Regions from separate parts of the Xanthomonas sp. WHRI 1810A genome, predicted to be linked through region 4. Evidence: predicted binding sites of a transcription regulator. Region 4 holds the regulator's gene; each other region holds the start of a gene.

Region 1 (4,665 bases), on a different contig from region 4:
CTTCGGCGGGTTTCTATCGGAAGGAAAAACGCCTGAAAGTTATCGAAAGGGAGATCGTCGCCATCCTGCCGAGCCCGGAGAGGGCAGTGGGCAAGATTCAATTATTCCTGTCCAAAAATTTTACATACGCGGCGAGGTGGTCTCGCGGAGTACGCGTATCGGAAGGGTTTTGTATCTGGGCAAGTTCAGCGAGTGCTTGTGCGGTAACCCAGAGCCGGTTGTGTAACTCATTCCTTATGTTTTGGACTGTATCGAAATGCGGTCCATCTGTTCTATGGCCGGTAACCACGTAGCTGACATCGATGCCAGCTTCAGAAATAGACGCTAGATAGTTCGCATCAGGCTTTCGCTTACCAGACTCATAGTGAGCTTGGGCGTTGGCCCTAATCCCGCCAAGCTTCGCGATTGCGGCCTGACTTAAGCCGATCCTTTTTCTTTCTTGTGCCAGTCGCCGGCCGAGCAATTTCATCCGTAATACCTAAATCTTTTTAATGAGGCTGAATAGAAGACTACATGGGTTCGGAAATCTGAGCCCAAGACGACTATTTATCACCAGTAATAACCACCCGCCAAGTGCGGTTTATGCTAGGAGAAAAGTGATGACCGGATTCGATCTGGCGTTTGAAAGAGTTGTCGGGCATGAAGGTGGTTTCAGCACCGACCCCAAGGACCGCGGGAACTGGACGACGGGCGTCATTGGTCAAGGTCTGCTGAATGGCTCAAAGTTCGGGATATCGGCCATGAGTTATCCAGATATCCACATCAAACACCTCATGATCGACCAGGCAAAGGCGATCTACAAGCGCGACTTTTGGGATCGCGCCAAAGCTGATCAGTACGATCAGGCGATTTCATACCAGCTGTTCGATATTGCCGTGAACAATGGAAATGGAAATGCTATCCGAATGCTCCAGCGCGCGGCTAGCGTGGTGGATGACGGTCAGATTGGACCGGAATCGATTGCCGCCGTGAAGAGAATGAGCGTCACTGACGTAATCATGCGACTTAATGCCGAGCGTCTGCTGTTCATCACCAAGCTGTCGACCTGGCCGACTTACGGAAAGGGCTGGAGTAACCGAGTCGCAGGCAATCTTCAATACGGGGCGGTCGACGCATGACTTGCCAGATATTGGGCGAGTGATCGGCGGCCCGGCAGGCGGCGCAATAGTCGCCTTGGTTTATAGCGTCCTATGCGTGTCGAACGATCCGGATGCGGTGATGCTGCACTCGCAGTGAAGCCGGATGCGATGGTCAGGATTCAAAAAGTGCAGTCCAATGCGCGGCTCGAGCTATAGCGAATAGACGCTCAAACGAGCCTGGATGAACAGTAGCCAGAGGCTGCGCAATATGTCGCCGTCGCAGGAGACCGGGCGAGGGCCAGGCAGTTAGCTGCCACTCAGGCGCGTGATCTGATTGGCTTAATGATCACTTCGGTCAAGCTGCTGGACATCTTCGGCATCGTCAGGGCCGTTGTTATAGTGGGTGTGTCTGAATGACGCTGATGTAATTAACCACAACTGATTGCTTTGAATTGAAGATGTTTGCTGGCGATTTTTGCAACCTGAGCTATCGGACGTTGGAAAATCCTTCCCACAAAAGCCGTTGGTCCGAGAAAGTTATGGAACGGCCGGAGGCCGATCCAACAGCCTACTGTCTTAAAATCGTCAGCTCATACATAGGCTGGGATCAACGGCGCTTTTTTCGACTCCGTCAGCTACAGTTTTATCGTGGTCGGCAGATAGCATGCAGAGTAGCTCTCCTTCCATAATGCCGATCCTGGAAAACCTATGAACCTCCGCTCGTTTACCATCGCCTCAAGAGCTTCGCTTTGTTTTGGCTTAATTACTCTCTTAGTGATCGCCTTGGGCGGGTTCTCCTACTTGCAGCTAGGGAAACTGCGGGGTTCCGAGCAAGACATAGAAAAAAACTGGCTGGCCAGCATCCAGACGACCGACGATATTCAGATAGCAGTGCTGGAGGCACGTCTGGAAAGCATTCGACTGCTCGCAGCCACTACTCCAGAAGCCCGAACCATGGCAATCGCTCAATTGGCGAAGGCAAGTGATGTGCTCAGTGAACGGACCGATTTCTATCGGAAAAACCTAATTTCGGACGAGGAGGAGCGCCAGGCTTTCGAGCTTGCGGCAGGGCTAATGGGGCGATTCTTGGAAGGGCTGGCGCGGATCGGCGATTTGGACACAACACAGCATGATGTGGCCGTTGATTATGCTAATACCGAGCAGAAAGTTCGGGCAGAAGCTTACCAGAATGCGCTTACATTATTGCGCGAACACAATGCCAGTGGGGCAGCCATTGCCGGAATTCAAGCGTCGGAGGTGTATGACCACAGTAACCATGTAATTGCTTTCATTGTTGCTGTTGCACTGGTCCTAACCATCCTGTTCGCAGTTTTACTGACCCGCAGCATCGTAGTGCCCATCAATACCTCGCTGAAGATGGCAGAGGAAATCGCGGGTGGAGATTTGCGCTCGTCTCTTACAGTGACAGGTTCGGACGAAGCCGCCCGCCTTATGACAGCACTTAATACCATGCAAGCAAATTTGCGCGACACAATTGCAGACATTTCTGATGCTTCGGCGCAATTGAGCTCGGCCGCAGTGGAGATGACTGCTATCACCGAAAGCGCTAACCAGACCCTACAGCAACAGAATAGTGAAATCGAGCAGGCAGCTACCGCAGTCAATCAGATGAGCGCGGCGGTTGAAGAGGTAGCCCGAAATGCGACGTCCACCTCGCAAGCGGCTAAAGAATCAACCCAGGCCGCTGAAGCGGGTAAGGCGAAAGTCGACGAAACCCTCATGGCCATGTGTACGTTGAAAGATCGCGTGGATGAGACCTCGAAGCAAGTACAGCAACTGGCTGGAGATACCCAGAACATCGGCAAGGTGTTAGGTGTGATCCGCTCTATTGCCGAGCAGACTAACCTTCTGGCTTTGAATGCCGCCATTGAGGCGGCACGTGCAGGGGAGCAGGGTCGTGGCTTCGCCGTCGTCGCTGACGAAGTACGTGCCCTCGCGCATAGAACACAGGCCTCAACAGCGGAAATCGAGACCATGATGTCCTCGATGGAAGTGCGCAGTTCGCAAGTGGTTGCTTCGATGGCGGACAGCTCGCAGGAGGTTTACAGTACCCAAAATACTGCTGAAGAGGCCGGCCGATCGTTGCGATTGATCACCGACGCTGCGCAAATGATTGATGACCGCAACCAACAAATCGCGACGGCTTCGGAAGAGCAAGCCTACGTCGCTCGCGAGGTAGATCGTGCGTTGGTCAGCATTCGAGACTTGGCCCTGCAAAGCAGCGAGGGTACTCGACTAACCTTGACCGCCAGTGGCGAGCTGTCGCAGTTAGCGGTCAATTTAAACCGCATGGTTGCACGTTTTAGAACGTGATAAATACCGGGGCCGGGCCGCTGGTGCAAGCTCTATAGCAGTCTGCATCTGCTTCGGTTACCACGTGCTTGTGAAAGCCGCCCGCAATCCCGCGCTATAGGACTGGGTAATGTTTCAGAATCGACATAAAAGCGCGCGCTTCAAATAGTGCTCGGTGTTTTTACACACCCTAGGCCAATAGTGCCTATCGCGGCTGTGCGCTTCGGATTGGTTGCAATTGTTAAATGGATTTCCGACTATTCGGACGAACCCAATCCCTACTAACAGTCAAGGAGATGCAATGAGCAACCTGCCATCACCTCGTCATCCAGTGCTACCACCTGACGTGTATCACGCTTGGCAGGAACGGATGCGTGCTGTCCGCGAGGCCACTCAAATGTCTCAAGCGCATCTTGAGTCAGCCAAAGGTGAGGGATTTGTCCTCGCCTTGAGCCGAGCCCAAATAATCGATAACCATGACACTCAACAGATGCGTACAGACTTGTTGCATGCATTGATGGAGAACTCCGAGCGCCTGTGACGTCTACCCGGACTGTCATGGAGCGCCCAAGGGGGGAGAGTCATCATCAACGCCCTAGCGTTGATGATCTTCTTGGGTAACTCTGGCTATAGAAGGCTGGCCGCGCACGCGATCATCTTGGCTGATGGCCGAATTGGTGCAATTAGTCCTCCTCCGTCTGAAACAGGCTGCAGGTACGGAAACTGCATAGATCGTCTAAACGCCAATTTGATGACGACCTTATGAAGCCTGTTTACCTTACGTCAGCGAGGCTCTCGCCCTCGGCGCTCACCAAGGCGCTGATAGGCTTCATTGCCCTGGTATGTCTCTCGTTGGTTCTCGCCACAGCCTGGCAGATGAACCAGTCCAAACTTGAGCGCATTGTCACCGCCAAGATCGCGGTTTCGAACATCGTCCGTGCCGCTGAACAGCAAGCTAGCGACACAGTGCGGCAGGCTGACAATACGCTACGTGATCTCGTTGAGCGCGTGGAGCACGATGGCGTCACGGGTGAGCAGCAAACTCGGCTTTCGAAGCTCATGGCTCAGGACGTGGCTAACATGGGAGCGATTCAAGGGCTCTTCATTTATGACGCCCAAGGAAACTGGGTCGCCAATTCCTTTTCCTGGGGCGTACAGGCGATAAACAACAGGGACCGTGCTTACTTTGGCTATCACCGCGAGAATGCAGATGAATCCATTCACGTCGGATCCATCGTCCAGAGCCGCAGTACGGGAGACATGGTCATCCCCA
Region 2 (4,665 bases), on a different contig from region 4:
GCCAAGACCATCCTCATCACCCACATGCAGCAGACCCATCGCTTCAGCGTGATGGACCGCGACAACATGGTCGAGATCGGTCAGGAAGCCGCGTTCAAGAACAAGGCTCAGCAGATCAAGGGCGCTGACTTCGTCGTCACGGGCGACGTGACCGAGTTTGGCCGCAAAGAAGTCGGCGATCAGCAATTGTTTGGTTTGCTGGGCCGTGGCAAACAGCAGATTGCCTACGCCAAGGTTGCGCTGAACATCGTCAACATCAACACCTCTGAAGTGGTTTATTCGACTCAAGGTGCTGGCGAATACCAACTCTCCAATCGCGAAATCATCGGCTTCGGCGGCACCGCCAGCTACGACTCGACGCTCAACGGCAAGGTCCTGGACCTGGCGATGCGTGAGGCGGTGAACAGCATGGTGCGCGCTATCGACAGCGGCGCCTGGAAACCAACGACTAACTGATTCACAGGGAAGTGTCAGCATCATGGCAAAGAAAATGATCGGGTTGCGGGTGATCGCGGCCGTCGCGGCAACCGTGTGGCTGGGTGGCTGTGTGCAACAGCCCAAGACGTTGTACCAATGGGGCAGCTACCAGCCTGAGGTGTACGAGTACTTCAAGGGCGAGCCTAAGGAAGTGCAGGTCGCCAAGCTGGAAGAAGACTTGCGAAAGATCCGCGCGACAAACGGCAACCCGCCGCCGGGTTATCACGCGCAACTGGGCATGCTGTATGGCGGCCTGGGCAAGGATGACCAGATGGTTCAGGAGCTGCGCACCGAGAAAGCGCTGTTTCCGGAGTCGGCAACGTACATGGATTTTCTGCTTAGAAACGTCAAGACAGGAGTCGCCTCCAAATGAGCGCACGTTATCTGAAACTCTCAGCCTGTCTGCTGGCTGCAACCGTTCTGGGTGGCTGCGTCGCACCGAAAGCCTCTGTCGATTATTCGGCGTTCAAGGAAAGCAAACCGCGTTCGATCCTGGTGATGCCGCCGGTCAACGAGTCGCCTGACGTCAAGGCCACCTATAGCCTTTACTCCCAGGTGACGTTCCCGCTGGCGGAGGCGGGGTACTACGTTCTGCCGGTTGGATTGGTCGATGAGACGTTCAGGCAGAACGGTCTGACCAACGCCACGGACATTCAGGAAACATCGCCCGCCAAGCTGCGTGAGATCTTCGGCGCTGATTCGGCCCTGTACATCAAGGTGACTCAGTACGGCACCACCTATATGGTCATCAGCAGCCAGACCCTGGTGACGGCGACCGCCAGACTGGTGGACCTGCGCACCGGCACGACGCTGTGGACCGGTACCGCCGGTGCCTCCAGCGATGAGGGCGGCAACAACAGTGGTGGCGGCTTGATCGGCATGCTGATCACCGCTGCGGTGAAGCAGATTATTAACAGCTCTACTGACGCGGCCCATCCGATTGCCGGTATTGCCAGCGCTCGTCTGTTGTCCGCGGGTCATCCAGCGGGCCTGCTGTACGGACCACGCTCGCCCAAGTACGGCACTGACTGAAGATCTGCCCCTTCTCGGGTTGCGCGCATCAATCTGTAGCAGCCAACGTGTTGGCGAAGCGGCTTGTCAGGCAAGCCTAAAACGCTTCGCGAACACGTTCGCTTCTACAGTTACCTGCGTGTTTCAACGATGCGTCAGGCCGATTAACGTATCGGCCACATGGCGAGTGCGCTGGGCCGTGCCTGCCGTCTGCTGGCTTGAGCCTTCGAGTTCTGCCAGCAGGCCGGTGAGCGTGCCCACTTCGGTGGATTGATGCTCGATGTGCTCAGCCACTTTACGGATCTCGCTGCTCAGCCGGTCGATGTCCGAACCGATCTCGGTGGCGTTTTGCGTAGTCTTCTCGGCGAGTTTGCGCACCTCGTCTGCCACGACGGCAAAACCTCTGCCCATCTCGCCGGCACGCGCCGCTTCAATCGCGGCATTAAGTGCCAGCAAGTTGGTCTGCCCGGCAATCTGCTGGATCACCTGCACGATGGACTGAATGCGCAGGCTCGACTGGGCCAGCTCCCGAGAACTCAACACCACGTCATCCGCTTGCCCTGCCAGGGCATTCACCGTCGCACTGGCTTTGCCGATGACGCCCCCTTGCTGGTCGATGGTGCCACCCAGTTCGTCCATGGACACATGCAACTCGCCGGAGTAACGCTGCAGCTGAGTCGAGATGTCCGCTTGATCCGCGTGTGCCTGATGCAGCACCTCGCCCAGATCCGATAGCCCGGAGAAGACCGGCTTGATGTGCTCGTCCAGGCCTTTGGTGTCGATGGCCGAATTGAAGTTGCGCAGCTTGAACTGTTCGATCTGCTTGACCACCACATGGTTAAGCCCGGAGAGCTTCTTGATCTGGCGGCGCAGGAAAAACGCTTTGAACTCACCGTAGTAGGCGATGAAGTTATCGATGTAATCGTCGCTGAAGCTGGCGTTGTCTGGCACCCGGAAGAAGAACACGGCCGTCAGGGTCTGATTCAGGTTCAAGCCCAGGATCTCGCCGAAGGTCGAGAAGCCGACGACGGGGGTCTTGCCGAACACGCCACCCATGCGGCCCAGTTCGGCGCCGTTGTTGAGGCGGCGCAGGATGCAGTCGCTCAATAAGCCCACCAGCGGGGTGCCTTGCTTGTTGCGCAGGAATTTCGCGAAGTCCTCGCGCGTGGTATCCACCAGCGGCGTACGCTTGACCATCACCAGCTCTTCGCCGGGCGCCACGTCACAGAACAGATAAATGCGCTGGCTCTGCTGGTCGATCCTGGCGATGGAGCGCACGAACAATTCGTCGCCCACGCGAATGGCGAACGAGTAATTGGCCAGGTGCCCTTCGAGTTGATCAGGCAGGCAGCTGAATTTTTCGCAGAGCGCCGTCACCATGCTGGTGATTTCCCCACGGGCGTTGATCACCTGACTGATGTAACGCTCTTCCAGGGACGCGGTCAGCACGCTCAGGCTGAACGGTGTCGGCTCGAAGTTCTGGCTTTTGAACACGCCGAACCGGGTGTTTTTTGCGCTCTTGAGAAACACCACCTGGGCGTGGTTGACGTAGGTGCGTTTGCCGTCGTGGATCGCGGTGGTCTTGAAGTCGCTTTTGCCACCCGCCGAACCACCGACGAACAGGCACGGGAAGCGGCCCGACTCGTAAAGGGCTTCCATGAAAAACGATTCGGACGCCGATAACCCGTCGAACGTGACGTAGGCCAGCGTGTCCCGGTGATCAATGACCGTCGACACCGGGGTGCGTTTGATTGAATCCACCAGTTTTACCAGCCGCTCGCGCATGGGCAGCGCGCGCCCCTGACCGCGAATGTCTTCGCTGTGCAGGGGGATGTGTACGCATTCGGCTGACGCGATGACGCTGGCGTCAAACATGGCCAGCACGATCCTGTCCCACGTATTGCCGGTGGCGCAGTAAAGGCCATCGCCTGCCGAATGCAGCTCACCCGAGGTGGTGCACAGGCTCAGTGTGGCGTTGGGAAATCGCTGGGCGATTGCGCGAGCCGCCTGCTCCAGGTCGACATGCGGTGACACGAAGCCGGTCAGGTAAACAGGCTCGAAACGCAGGGCCGCCAGTTGAGCACTCAGCTCTCTGGCGGTGGTCACGACCGTCAGCACGCCGGTTTTGTCGGAGGCGATTGACTTGAATCGAGAAAAGAAACTCATGAGCGATATCCAATAAGTAAAGGCCTTGAAGACCTTCTATTGGCTGAGCTATCGGCTTGGGAGGGTAAAAGCTGAGATCTGGCGTCAGACCGTTTGGCGGATCATCCCCGAAAGAGGCGCCGATCTGTGGGGATATACCCCCGCTGCGCGGCAATGAGCGTCGCCGCGAGCGGAACGGGGGATTACTCGACGGCAGGTTCAGATTTGGGCTGACGCACCACCGCACGCAACAGATGCGTCGGCGGGGTTTCGCAGCTGATCTTGCGACCGAGCTTTTCTTCGATGGCCGGCAACTGATAGGAGTCATCTTCCCCGGCGAAGCTGATCGACACGCCATCGGCGCCCGCGCGACCGGTACGGCCGATACGGTGGACGTAGTCGTCCGGCACTTCCGGCAGCGTGAAGTTGATCACATGGCTGATGCCATCGATGTGAATCCCGCGACCGGCGACATCGGTGGCCACCAGCACGCGAATCTTGCCTTCGCGAAAGCCTTCCAGGGTCTTGATGCGTTTGTGCTGCGGCACATCGCCCGAGAGCTGCGCCGCGTTCACACCGTCACGCACCAGGCGTTCTTCGATGCGCCGCACTTCATCCTTGCGGTTGGCGAACACCATCACCCGCGCCCAACCGTTGTCGGTGACGAGGTTGTACAGCAGCTTGTATTTGTCGGCACCGGCCACGGCGTAAACGTGCTGTTCAACCGTATCGCTGGCGACGTTGAGGGATTCGATTTCGACGATGGACGGGTCCGTGGTCCACTGCTTGGCGAGGTTCATCACGTCTTCGGTGAAGGTCGCGGAGAACAGCAGGGTCTGACGCTCGCCCTTGTGCGGGGTCTGGCGAATGATCGAACGCACCTGCGGGATGAAACCCATGTCGAGCATGCGGTCGGCTTCGTCCAGGACCATGACTTCGACCATGTCCAGGTGCACTTCGCCGCGCTGGTTGAAGTCCAGCAAACGACCGGGCGTGGCCACCAGGATGTCGCAGTGGCGGGCTTCAAGCTGC
Region 3 (4,665 bases), on a different contig from region 4:
CTTCGAGCCCGCTCGCGCCGTCGGCTGCCGAGTGGACGGTGTAACCCAAATCCTTCAAGAGGGCGGCGATCAGCATCCGAATCGTGGCGTCATCGTCAATGACCAGGACCGTTTGCTCGCGTTCGGCCAAGGCACGGGGTAGCGCTGCGGTCCGCGCATCGACGGTCACCGCTTGGGTCTGGGATCTTGGCAGCACCAAGGTCATGGTCGTGCCCGCGCCGGGCAGGGACTGGATGCGTACCATGCCGCCCGACTGGCGGATGAAGCCGTAAATCATCGACAGCCCCAGGCCCGTGCCTTCGCCCATGGGCTTGGTGGTAAAAAACGGATCGAACGCGTGGGCCAGCACGTCGTTGCTCATACCGCTGCCGGTGTCGCACACGCTCATGGTCAGGTATTCGCCGGGCGGCAGGTCGTCGTCCGATGCCGTGGGCTCGTCCAGCACGCAGGTCCCGGTGCGAATGACCAGCGTGCCACCGGACGGCATGGCGTCACGGGCGTTGATGCACAGATTGAGCAGCGCGTTTTCCAGCTGGTTGGCATCGATCAGTGCCGACCATGACGTCGCCTCGTGGTAGGTGTCGACCTGCACGGCGGGGCCCACCGTGCTTCGAATGAGGTCACGCATGCCGGCGACGAGGCGGGGAAGGTCGGTCGGGCGGGGCGCCAGCGTTTGCCGGCGTGAGAACGCCAACAGCCGATGGGTCAACGCGGCGGCGCGCCCGGCAGCGCCTTGGGCTGTCTCCAGGTAGCGCTGCGTTTCGTCAAATCGTCCCTGGGTGATACGCAACTTGAGCAGCTCCAGGCTGCCCATCACGCCGGCGAGCATGTTATTGAAGTCGTGGGCCAGGCCGCCGGTGAGTTGACCGACCGCCTCCATCTTCTGGCTCTGCCTGAGCTGCTGCTCCAGCAATCGCTGAGCCGTCATCTCGATGCCGACACCGGTGCGCCGAACCGGAGCGCCGGCGCTGCTGAAATAGGTATGCCCGCGAGACAGTACCCAGCGGATCCCGCCGTCGGGGTGAACGATGCGGTATTCAAGCTCAAGATCACCGCTGTCCACCAGACCTCCGGCCATCGTCTTGCGCAGGGCCGCCAGGTCGTCGGCGTGGACGTTGGCCAGAAAGTCATGGCGTTTTATCCCCGCTGCCGCTTTCACCGGGTCAATGCCATACAGCTCGCTGATGCCGGCGTCGCAGTAAAAGCAGTCGTTGGACACCTCGTACGTCCAGACCCCCACGCCGCTGACCGCCGAGAGCGCCAGGCGCGCAAAGTCCATGGAATCATGCAGCGCCGTTTCATTCGAGGGCTCCGCCGTGACGTCTCGCCCGTTCGCCTGTCGGGCCTGCATAATCCTCAACACCGCACTGCGTGCAGCCTCGACGCTGGGGTAATGACCCTCGCGGACTTGAGTATCAAGCAGGCTGGAAAGGGCAAGATCGAGCGCCAGATCTTGTGGGGCGCGGTAGGACATGCACAGGTCTCGGGGCGGAAAGAATGGGTAACACCGCGATTCTCTCACAAGGACGCACGCATCAGTGCGCGCGGATCGGTTCCAGCCGCGCAGGATCGATGTTCACCCGGTCTTACACTTCGCGTCCAACCCCCCAAGTTCCTACACTTCACTCAATTGGATTAGTTAATGTTTTTCTACCCTCTACTTGAAGGTTAAGTTTGATGCCTGCGATATAAACATCGTCCGCTACCAAGCGTGAAACAAGGGTGCGAGTTCCAGTGCTTCGAATCGTGAGCAATCATTCAAGAAACCTGAACTTCGGCCGATGCATAACGATGACCTTTTTGTACTTGCCGTATTCATGTAGGAGGCACCAGGTATGACGCTCAGGAGTATTCCTGTCTTCAAGTCCGTTGGCTGTGCTGAGTGTAGAAACCTCGAAGGCCTTGGATTCGACTTCACCATGGCTTTTCAGCCCATCATCAATGTCAGGACCCAGATGCCCTACGCCTATGAAGCGCTGGTCAGGGGCGTCAACGGGGAATCGGCTGGCAGCATTCTGGGCAGGGTGAATGACAACAACCGATACCGTTTTGATCAGGCCTGCCGCGTCAAAGCCATCGAACTGGCTGCGCAGTTGGGGCTTCTTTCGATTCCCGACTGCAAGCTGAGCATCAACTTTCTGCCTAAAGCGGTTTACCGCGCAGAAACGTGCATCCGGGCGACATTGGAAGCGGCGAAGTTGTTCGACTTTCCGCTGGACAGACTGATGTTCGAGGTCACGGAAGGCGAGCGCGTTGAAGACCCGGAGCATTTGAAGTCGATCTTCGAAGAGTACGACCGTCAAGGGTTCACCACGGCGATTGACGACTTCGGCTCAGGCTATTCCGGCCTGAATCTGCTGGCCACCTTTCAGCCCAAAGTGCTGAAGATCGACATGGCACTTACCCGCGGTATTGATCGGGACAGTGTTCGCCGGGCAATCGTTGAAGGCATCGTATTGGTTGCCGAGCGCTTGAACATCGTGGTGATAGCCGAGGGTATCGAGACCCATGAAGAGTGCGTGGCCCTCTCGGCGTTGGGTATCGATCTGATGCAAGGCTACCTGTTTGCCCGGCCTCAGTTGAGAGCGCTGCCTCCTGTGTCATTCGGCGGCGATGTGGAGCGCCTCAGTCTGGGTAATCCTGGCCTTGCGGGCTGACACAACGATCCACCGTCATACGTCCATAGGCGTGAATGCATTGTCCGGTTGCAGACCGCCGTAATTGGAAACGATCACGCGGTCTACTCCGGACTGGATTGAGTTGGCGTAAATAGGCCATGGTCGCCCATTCGGCAACGCCCATGGCTCAACACGTCGTCAACGTAATGCTGATTCATTTCACGCAGCAGCCGTTATTGCAATCGATCGAGCAATGCCGGCTGACGGTCTTCCAACGTTAAAGATTGCTTTTCATGCGCCGATGCAATGGGCTTCAGCTTTCCGCCGCCCCGATATCACTGAACTTCATAGAACGTGAGTCGAAACGCGCAACAACAGGACCCCCTGCCGTATGAAACTCTCCAGTCGTTTGCTGCTTATTGTCGCCTGTGCCCTGCTGGGTCTCGCGGTTATTTCAGCATTAGCCTTGGCCACCTTGCGCACCACGATGCTAGAAGACAAACGTTCGGAAATTCATTCCGTATTGAAATTGGCCGTGCAGCAGGTCGGTTACTTTCAAGGGCTGGAAAAGAGCGGAAAACTAACAAGGGAAGAAGCACAGGCTAGAGCGATTGAAGCCCTGAGCAGTTTGAGGGACGGCAGCAATGCCTACATCTGGGCGCGCACGGTAAACGCAGTCAGCTTGGTGCACCCCAACCCGAACTTAATAGGAAAAGTGGATGTGGGTGCCACCTTGCCCAATGGTAAGACTACTTGGCAAAACTACCTGGACCACCTCCAGGATGCCCCCTTTGCCTATTTCGATGACTTGGTCAAACGCCCTGGCGCAGACACACTCGTTCCGAAGATCAATGGCCTGGCCAAGGTCAACGGCTGGGACTGGTACGTGGGCTACGGAATCTACGTTGACGACATTAATGCCGCCTATCAGCGCCTGGCATTGAATTTTGGCTTGATCGGCTTGCTGGTGTTGGCTGGCGTCGCAATATTGGCTTACCGTATGTCGCGCAGTATCTACCGAAGCTTAGGGGGCGAGCCGACCTTTGCCACGGAGGTGGCACGCGCCATTGCGGAAGGTGATTTGAGCCGGCAGGTGGATGGCCACCTCAAGCCCGATAGCCTGCTGGCCGCGGTGGCCAGAATGCAGGGCAGCCTGCGCGAGATGATTGTCGGTATCCAGCGCGGCGCTGACCAGTTGGGCAGCGCTTCTGTGGGGTTGACTGAGCAGATGCAGCATATTGACAGTGCTTCGCAGCATACTTCCGAGGCGACCACTCTGACCGCTGCGGCCATTGAAGAAATGTCGGTGACTATTGACCATATTTCAAATAATGCCCGCGAAACCGAACGTAACTCGGAGCGTTCGCTTGAGTTGGCAGGTCGGGGGGAGCAATTGGTCAACGAGGTGACTGGGGCTATTCACACAGTATCGACGCAGCTTGCCGATGCCTCGGCCCTGATCCTCGGCCTGGTCAAGCGCACCAACGAAATCGACAGCATTACCACGACCATCAAAAACATCGCCAGCCAGACTAATTTGCTGGCCCTGAATGCCGCTATCGAAGCTGCCAGGGCCGGTGAACAGGGTCGGGGCTTTGCCGTGGTAGCCGATGAGGTGCGTAGCCTGGCGCAGCGTACAGCGTTGGCCACTGAAGAAATCATGACCATGATCAGCGCGATCCAGACCGACACCGGACGCGTGGTGAAGGGCATGACAGAAATTACCCCGCAAGTCGCCCACGGCGTGGCATTGGCCGGGCAAGCAGCCTCCGCCCTGCGCGAAATCAATGCGGAAGCCTCGGCCACCTTGGTGCAGGTGCGCGAAGTGGCGGGGGCCACCTCCGAACAAAGCCAGGCCAGTGCAAGCGTGGCGCAAAATGTGGAGCGCATCGCTAACAAGGTGGAGGATTCAGCAAGGTCTACCAAAGCTGCCAATCGCAACGTGCAGTCGCTGGAAAGCCTGGCCCGCGAGCTGCGCGGCTCGGTGGCCCAGTTCCGGTTGTAACTACTGTCCAGACAGGGCGTCGCTTCTATCTGTAGATCACTG
Region 4 (4,665 bases):
AGCCAGTAACTCCGGCGTTGCCGGGGTGACTTCGGTGCGTTCACGGACTTCGCCGAACATGGCGTTGACCGCGTCCAGGGCTTCAAGCACCACGTCCATGAGCTCGGAATCGACCCGGCGCTCACCTTTGCGCAGGATGTCGAAGACGTTTTCGGCGATGTGGCAGCATTCAACCAGCTCATTGAGCTGGAGGAAGCCGGCGCCCCCTTTTACAGTGTGAAAACCGCGAAAAATTGCATTGAGCAAGTCAGCGTCATCCGGGCGGCTTTCCAGCTCGACCAGTTGCTCGGACAGTTGCTCCAGAATCTCGCCGGCCTCAACCAGAAAATCCTGAAGGATTTCTTCATCGGCGCCGAAGCTCATTGGGGGGGTGCTCCTAAAATTTAACCGTCAACCGATCCAGGTCGTGGGCTAAGCCGTCAGTGGGGGTGATCCGGGGGCGGTCAAACATCACGCCGCCGGCTCACCACCGCTGTTGACTCAGAACCTAGAAACCCAGGCTGGATAGCAGATCGTCTACATCATCCTGACCGGATACGACGTCTTCACGTTTATCGGCATGAATCTGCGGACCTTCACCCTTGGAGTGAAGTTTTTCCTGTTCTTTTTGCTGACGGAAGACTTCCTGGTCGTGTTCGATGCCCGCGAAGCGGTCGACCTGGCTGGCCATGAGTACCAGCTTGAGCAGGTTGCTCTCGACTTCGGTCACCAACTGCGTCACGCGCTTGATCACCTGACCGGTGAGGTCCTGGTAATCCTGGGCCAGCAGAATGTTGTTCAGGTGGCCCGCCACTTCGTGGGTCTCCTGCTCGCTGCGGGTCAGGAACGTGTCGACACGGCGGGCCAGGTCGCGAAACTCTTCGGCACTGATCTCGCGCCGCATGAAGCGGCCCCAGTCGGCGCTCAAGGCCTGGGCGTCGGTGGTGAGCCCGTTCATCAACGGGGTGCTTTGCTCCACCAGATCCATGGTCCGATTGGCTGCGTTCTCGGTCAGCCGGACCACGTACGACAAGCGCTCTGTCGCGTCGGTGATCTGAGAGACCTCTTCGGCCTGGGGCATGCTCGGGTCGATCTGGAAGTTGACGATGGCGCTGTGCAGCTCACGCGTCAGCTTGCCGACTTCCTGATACAGGCCGCGATCCCGGGTCTGGTTCAGCTCATGGATCAGTTGCACGGCGTCGCCGAACTTGCCTTTTTCAAGGCTTTCGACCAGCTGCTGTGCGTGTTTCTTCAGGGTTGACTCAAAGTCACCCATTGTCGAATCTTTGGAATCCATAGCGCCCTCGCAGCGAACATCAGCTATTGACGCGCTCGAATATCTTCTCGATTTTTTCTTTCAGTACTTGCGCTGTGAAAGGCTTGACGACGTACCCGTTGACACCGGCCTGTGCGGCTTCGATGATCTGCTCACGCTTGGCTTCAGCGGTGACCATCAACACCGGCAGACTGCGCAGGCGCTCGTCGGCACGCACCTGACGCAGCAGGTCGATGCCGGACATGCCCGGCATGTTCCAGTCGGTCACCAGAAAATCAAACGAGCCGCTTTGCAACATCGGCAAGGCGGTGATGCCGTCATCTGCTTCGGCCGTGTTGGTGAACCCAAGGTCACGCAACAGGTTTTTTATGATCCGCCGCATCGTTGAGAAGTCATCAACGATGAGGATTTTCATGTTCTTGTCCAATTCGACCTCCAAGCAGTCTTTAACGCGTCCAGCACCTGGACGCGCGTTCAATCAATACCGGCACAGCTCGCTGACCGGGCTGCACGAAACCACGACGGGCTTGGCAAATAAATGCGGCAGAACACGACACGCAACGTGCGTTGCGGGTCTGTCAACGTGCTCGCCATTCTCCCAGACGCCCTCGCAAACGCGCGGCGCACTGGCTGTGCAACTGGCTGACCCGTGATTCGCTGACACCCAGGACCTCACCGATTTCCTTGAGGTTCAGCTCTTCGTCGTAGTACAGCGCCAACACCAGGCGTTCACGCTCTGGCAGATTGGCGATGGCCTCGGCCAACGCGCTCTGGAAACGCTCGTCTTCCAGATCCCGCGACGGCTCGAGCGACTGGCTTGCGCCGTCCTCGTGCAGCCCTTCATGTTCGCCGTCCTGTAACAGGTCGTCGAAACTGAACAGCCGGCTGCCCAAGGTATCGTTCAAAATCCCGTAGTAATCGTCGAGACTCAATTGGAGTTCGGCCGCAACTTCGTGATCTTTAGCGTCACGCCCGGTTTTCGCTTCGATTGAACGAATCGCGTCGCTGACCATGCGCGTGTTGCGGTGCACCGAGCGAGGCGCCCAGTCACCCTTGCGCACTTCATCGAGCATCGCGCCACGGATACGAATCCCGGCGTAGGTTTCAAAGCTGGCGCCTTTGGTGGAGTCGTACTTGGTCGACACTTCGAGCAGCCCGATCATGCCGGCCTGGATCAAGTCTTCGACCTGCACGCTGGCTGGCAGACGCGCCAGCAAGTGATAGGCAATCCGCTTGACCAAGGGCGCATAGCGCTCGATCAGCTCATACTGGGAATCACGGGACGATTTGCTGTACATGCGATACCCACTTGCTGTCATGACACTGGCCCTGCGCTGGTCTGATGCACCAGGCGTTCGACGAAAAATTCGAGATGCCCACGCGGATTGGCCGGCAGCGGCCAGGTGTCCACTTTCTGCGCGATGGCCTTGAACGCCAGCGAGCACTTGGAACGGGGAAACGCTTCGTACACCGCGCGTTGTTTCTGCACGGCCTTGCGCACGCATTCGTCGTACGGCACCGCGCCTACGTACTGCAGGGCGACGTCGAGGAAGCGGTCGGTGACCTTGGTCAGCTTGGCGAACAGGTTGCGACCTTCCTGCGGGCTCTGTGCCATGTTGGCCAGGACCCGGAAACGGTTCATGCCGTAGTCGCGGTTGAGCAACTTGATCAGGGCGTAGGCGTCCGTGATCGAGGTCGGCTCGTCGCACACCACCAGCAGCACTTCCTGGGCGGCGCGCACGAAACTCACCACCGACTCGCCGATCCCGGCAGCGGTGTCGATCACCAGCACGTCCAGGTTGTCGCCGATGTCGCTGAACGCCTGAATCAGCCCTGCGTGTTGCGCCGGGGTCAGGTGGACCATGCTCTGGGTGCCGGACGCCGCCGGCACGATGCGGATACCGCCCGGGCCCTGCAGCAGGACGTCGCGCAGCTCGCATCGACCTTCAACGACGTCGGCAAGGGTGCGTTTTGGCGTAAGCCCCAGCAGCACGTCGACGTTGGCCAGACCCAGATCGGCGTCCAGCAACATGACGCGGCGTCCAAGCTCGGCCAGCGCCAGTGAAAGGTTCACCGACACGTTCGTCTTGCCTACGCCACCTTTGCCACCGGTCACTGCAATAACCTGTACGGGATGCATGCTGCCCATGTTAATTGTTTACCTTGTCTTGCTTAGACCTAAGCCACATGTCGGGCTGCACGTTCGTGGTACGAACAATGCCTGGCAGACCAGCGAAGTGGGTGCATTCCAGTGTCATATTCTTCACCTAACCCACGCGCTTGCCAGGGCTGTGATAAAGATCCGCAAACATATCCGCCATCGCTTCCTCGCTTGGCTCCTCCTGCATCTGCACGCTGACCGCTCGACTCACCAACTGGTGCCGACGCGGCAAATGCAGATCATCCGGGATCCGCGGTCCATCGGTTAGATAGGCCACAGGCAATTCATGACTGATCGCCAAACTCAACACCTCTCCGAGACTGGCTGTTTCATCCAGTTTGGTCAGGATGCACCCGGCCAGACCGCAACGTTTGTAGCTGTGATAAGCCGCCGAGAGCACTTGCTTCTGGCTGGTGGTTGCCAGTACCAGGTAGTTGCGCGACTTGATGCCGCGCCCCGCAAGGCTTTCGAGTTGCAAACGCAGGGCTGGATCGCTGGCCTGCAGGCCTGCGGTATCGATCAGCACCACGCGCTTGCGCAGTAAAGGTTCCAGCGCCTGAGCCAGGGATTGCCCCGGATCGACGTGGGTGACGGGCACATTCAGGATCCGGCCCAGGGTTTTCAATTGCTCCTGGGCGCCGATCCGGAAACTGTCCATGCTCACCAGCGCGATGTTCTGTGCGCCGTATTTCAATACGTACCGGGCCGCCAGCTTGGCCAGCGTGGTGGTTTTGCCCATGCCGGCAGGGCCGACCATGGCGATCACACCGCCCTCTTCCAGTGGCTCTTCGTCCGGCGTCGCGATCATCCGCGCCAGGTTCGCCAGCAGCATGCGCCAGGCGTGCTGTTGGTCATCGGTGTTGGGCACCATCGCCAGCAGGTCGCGGGACAACGGGCCCGACAGGCCGACGCGTTGCAGACGACGCCACAGGTTGGCCTGGGCCGGGCGACTGCCTTGCAGCTGGTTCCAGGCTAGAGAGCCGAGTTGCACTTCGAGCAACTCGCGCAGGCCATTCAATTCGGAGCGCATCGACTCAAAGGCACGCTGCCCGCCCGCGGGTTCTGCGTACGCTGCACGCTCTGCACGGTCCGCCGCGACAGCCGCGTGGACCGAGGGACGGAACGGTTCATCCAGCGTCGGCTCGATGTGTTTTTCGTCGTCGCTCAACGGCAGGCCGGCGAACAGCTGGCGGTTGGTCGACGAGGTATCCAGTTCGCCACGGGTGCCGAGTTCGGCCTGGGCCGAGAC

The links. Region 4 encodes FliA, which starts transcription of late flagellar genes. Its sites were predicted from a motif close to TAAAGTTTNNCNNNCNNNGGCCGATAA; they were not measured.
Region 1: a site for FliA is predicted at 1,716-1,742, ahead of ABQX22_RS13795 (methyl-accepting chemotaxis protein). Genes of this name have one in related genera too.
Region 2: a site for FliA is predicted at 2,346-2,372, ahead of ABQX22_RS26840 (methyl-accepting chemotaxis protein). Genes of this name have one in related genera too.
Region 3: a site for FliA is predicted at 2,897-2,923, ahead of ABQX22_RS04450 (methyl-accepting chemotaxis protein). Genes of this name have one in related genera too.

What each region holds. Positions count from the first base shown of each region.
Region 1 covers NZ_JBEGED010000008.1:111,715-116,379, forward strand. Annotated here, with positions in the region: gene ABQX22_RS13785 (helix-turn-helix domain-containing protein) at 98-469, opposite strand; gene ABQX22_RS13790 (glycoside hydrolase family 108 protein) at 600-1,118, shown strand; gene ABQX22_RS13795 (methyl-accepting chemotaxis protein) at 1,788-3,413, shown strand; gene ABQX22_RS13800 (hypothetical protein) at 3,694-3,933, shown strand; gene ABQX22_RS13805 (sensor domain-containing diguanylate cyclase) at 4,155-4,665, shown strand, end outside.
Region 2 covers NZ_JBEGED010000001.1:533,955-538,619, reverse strand. Annotated here, with positions in the region: gene ABQX22_RS02415 (CsgG/HfaB family protein) at 1-456, shown strand, start outside; gene ABQX22_RS02410 (DUF4810 domain-containing protein) at 479-850, shown strand; gene ABQX22_RS02405 (DUF799 domain-containing protein) at 847-1,509, shown strand; gene ABQX22_RS26840 (methyl-accepting chemotaxis protein) at 1,633-2,127, opposite strand; partial or broken gene ABQX22_RS26835 (FIST signal transduction protein) at 2,500-3,654, opposite strand; gene rhlB (ATP-dependent RNA helicase RhlB) at 3,837-4,665, opposite strand, start outside.
Region 3 covers NZ_JBEGED010000002.1:247,779-252,443, forward strand. Annotated here, with positions in the region: gene ABQX22_RS04440 (PAS domain-containing hybrid sensor histidine kinase/response regulator) at 1-1,474, opposite strand, end outside; gene ABQX22_RS04445 (EAL domain-containing protein) at 1,836-2,657, shown strand; gene ABQX22_RS04450 (methyl-accepting chemotaxis protein) at 3,010-4,623, shown strand.
Region 4 covers NZ_JBEGED010000005.1:136,618-141,282, forward strand. Annotated here, with positions in the region: gene ABQX22_RS09920 (chemotaxis protein CheA) at 1-363, opposite strand, end outside; gene ABQX22_RS09925 (protein phosphatase CheZ) at 488-1,255, opposite strand; gene cheY (chemotaxis response regulator CheY) at 1,296-1,682, opposite strand; gene fliA (RNA polymerase sigma factor FliA) at 1,834-2,574, opposite strand; gene fleN (flagellar synthesis regulator FleN) at 2,571-3,404, opposite strand; gene flhF (flagellar biosynthesis protein FlhF) at 3,523-4,665, opposite strand, start outside.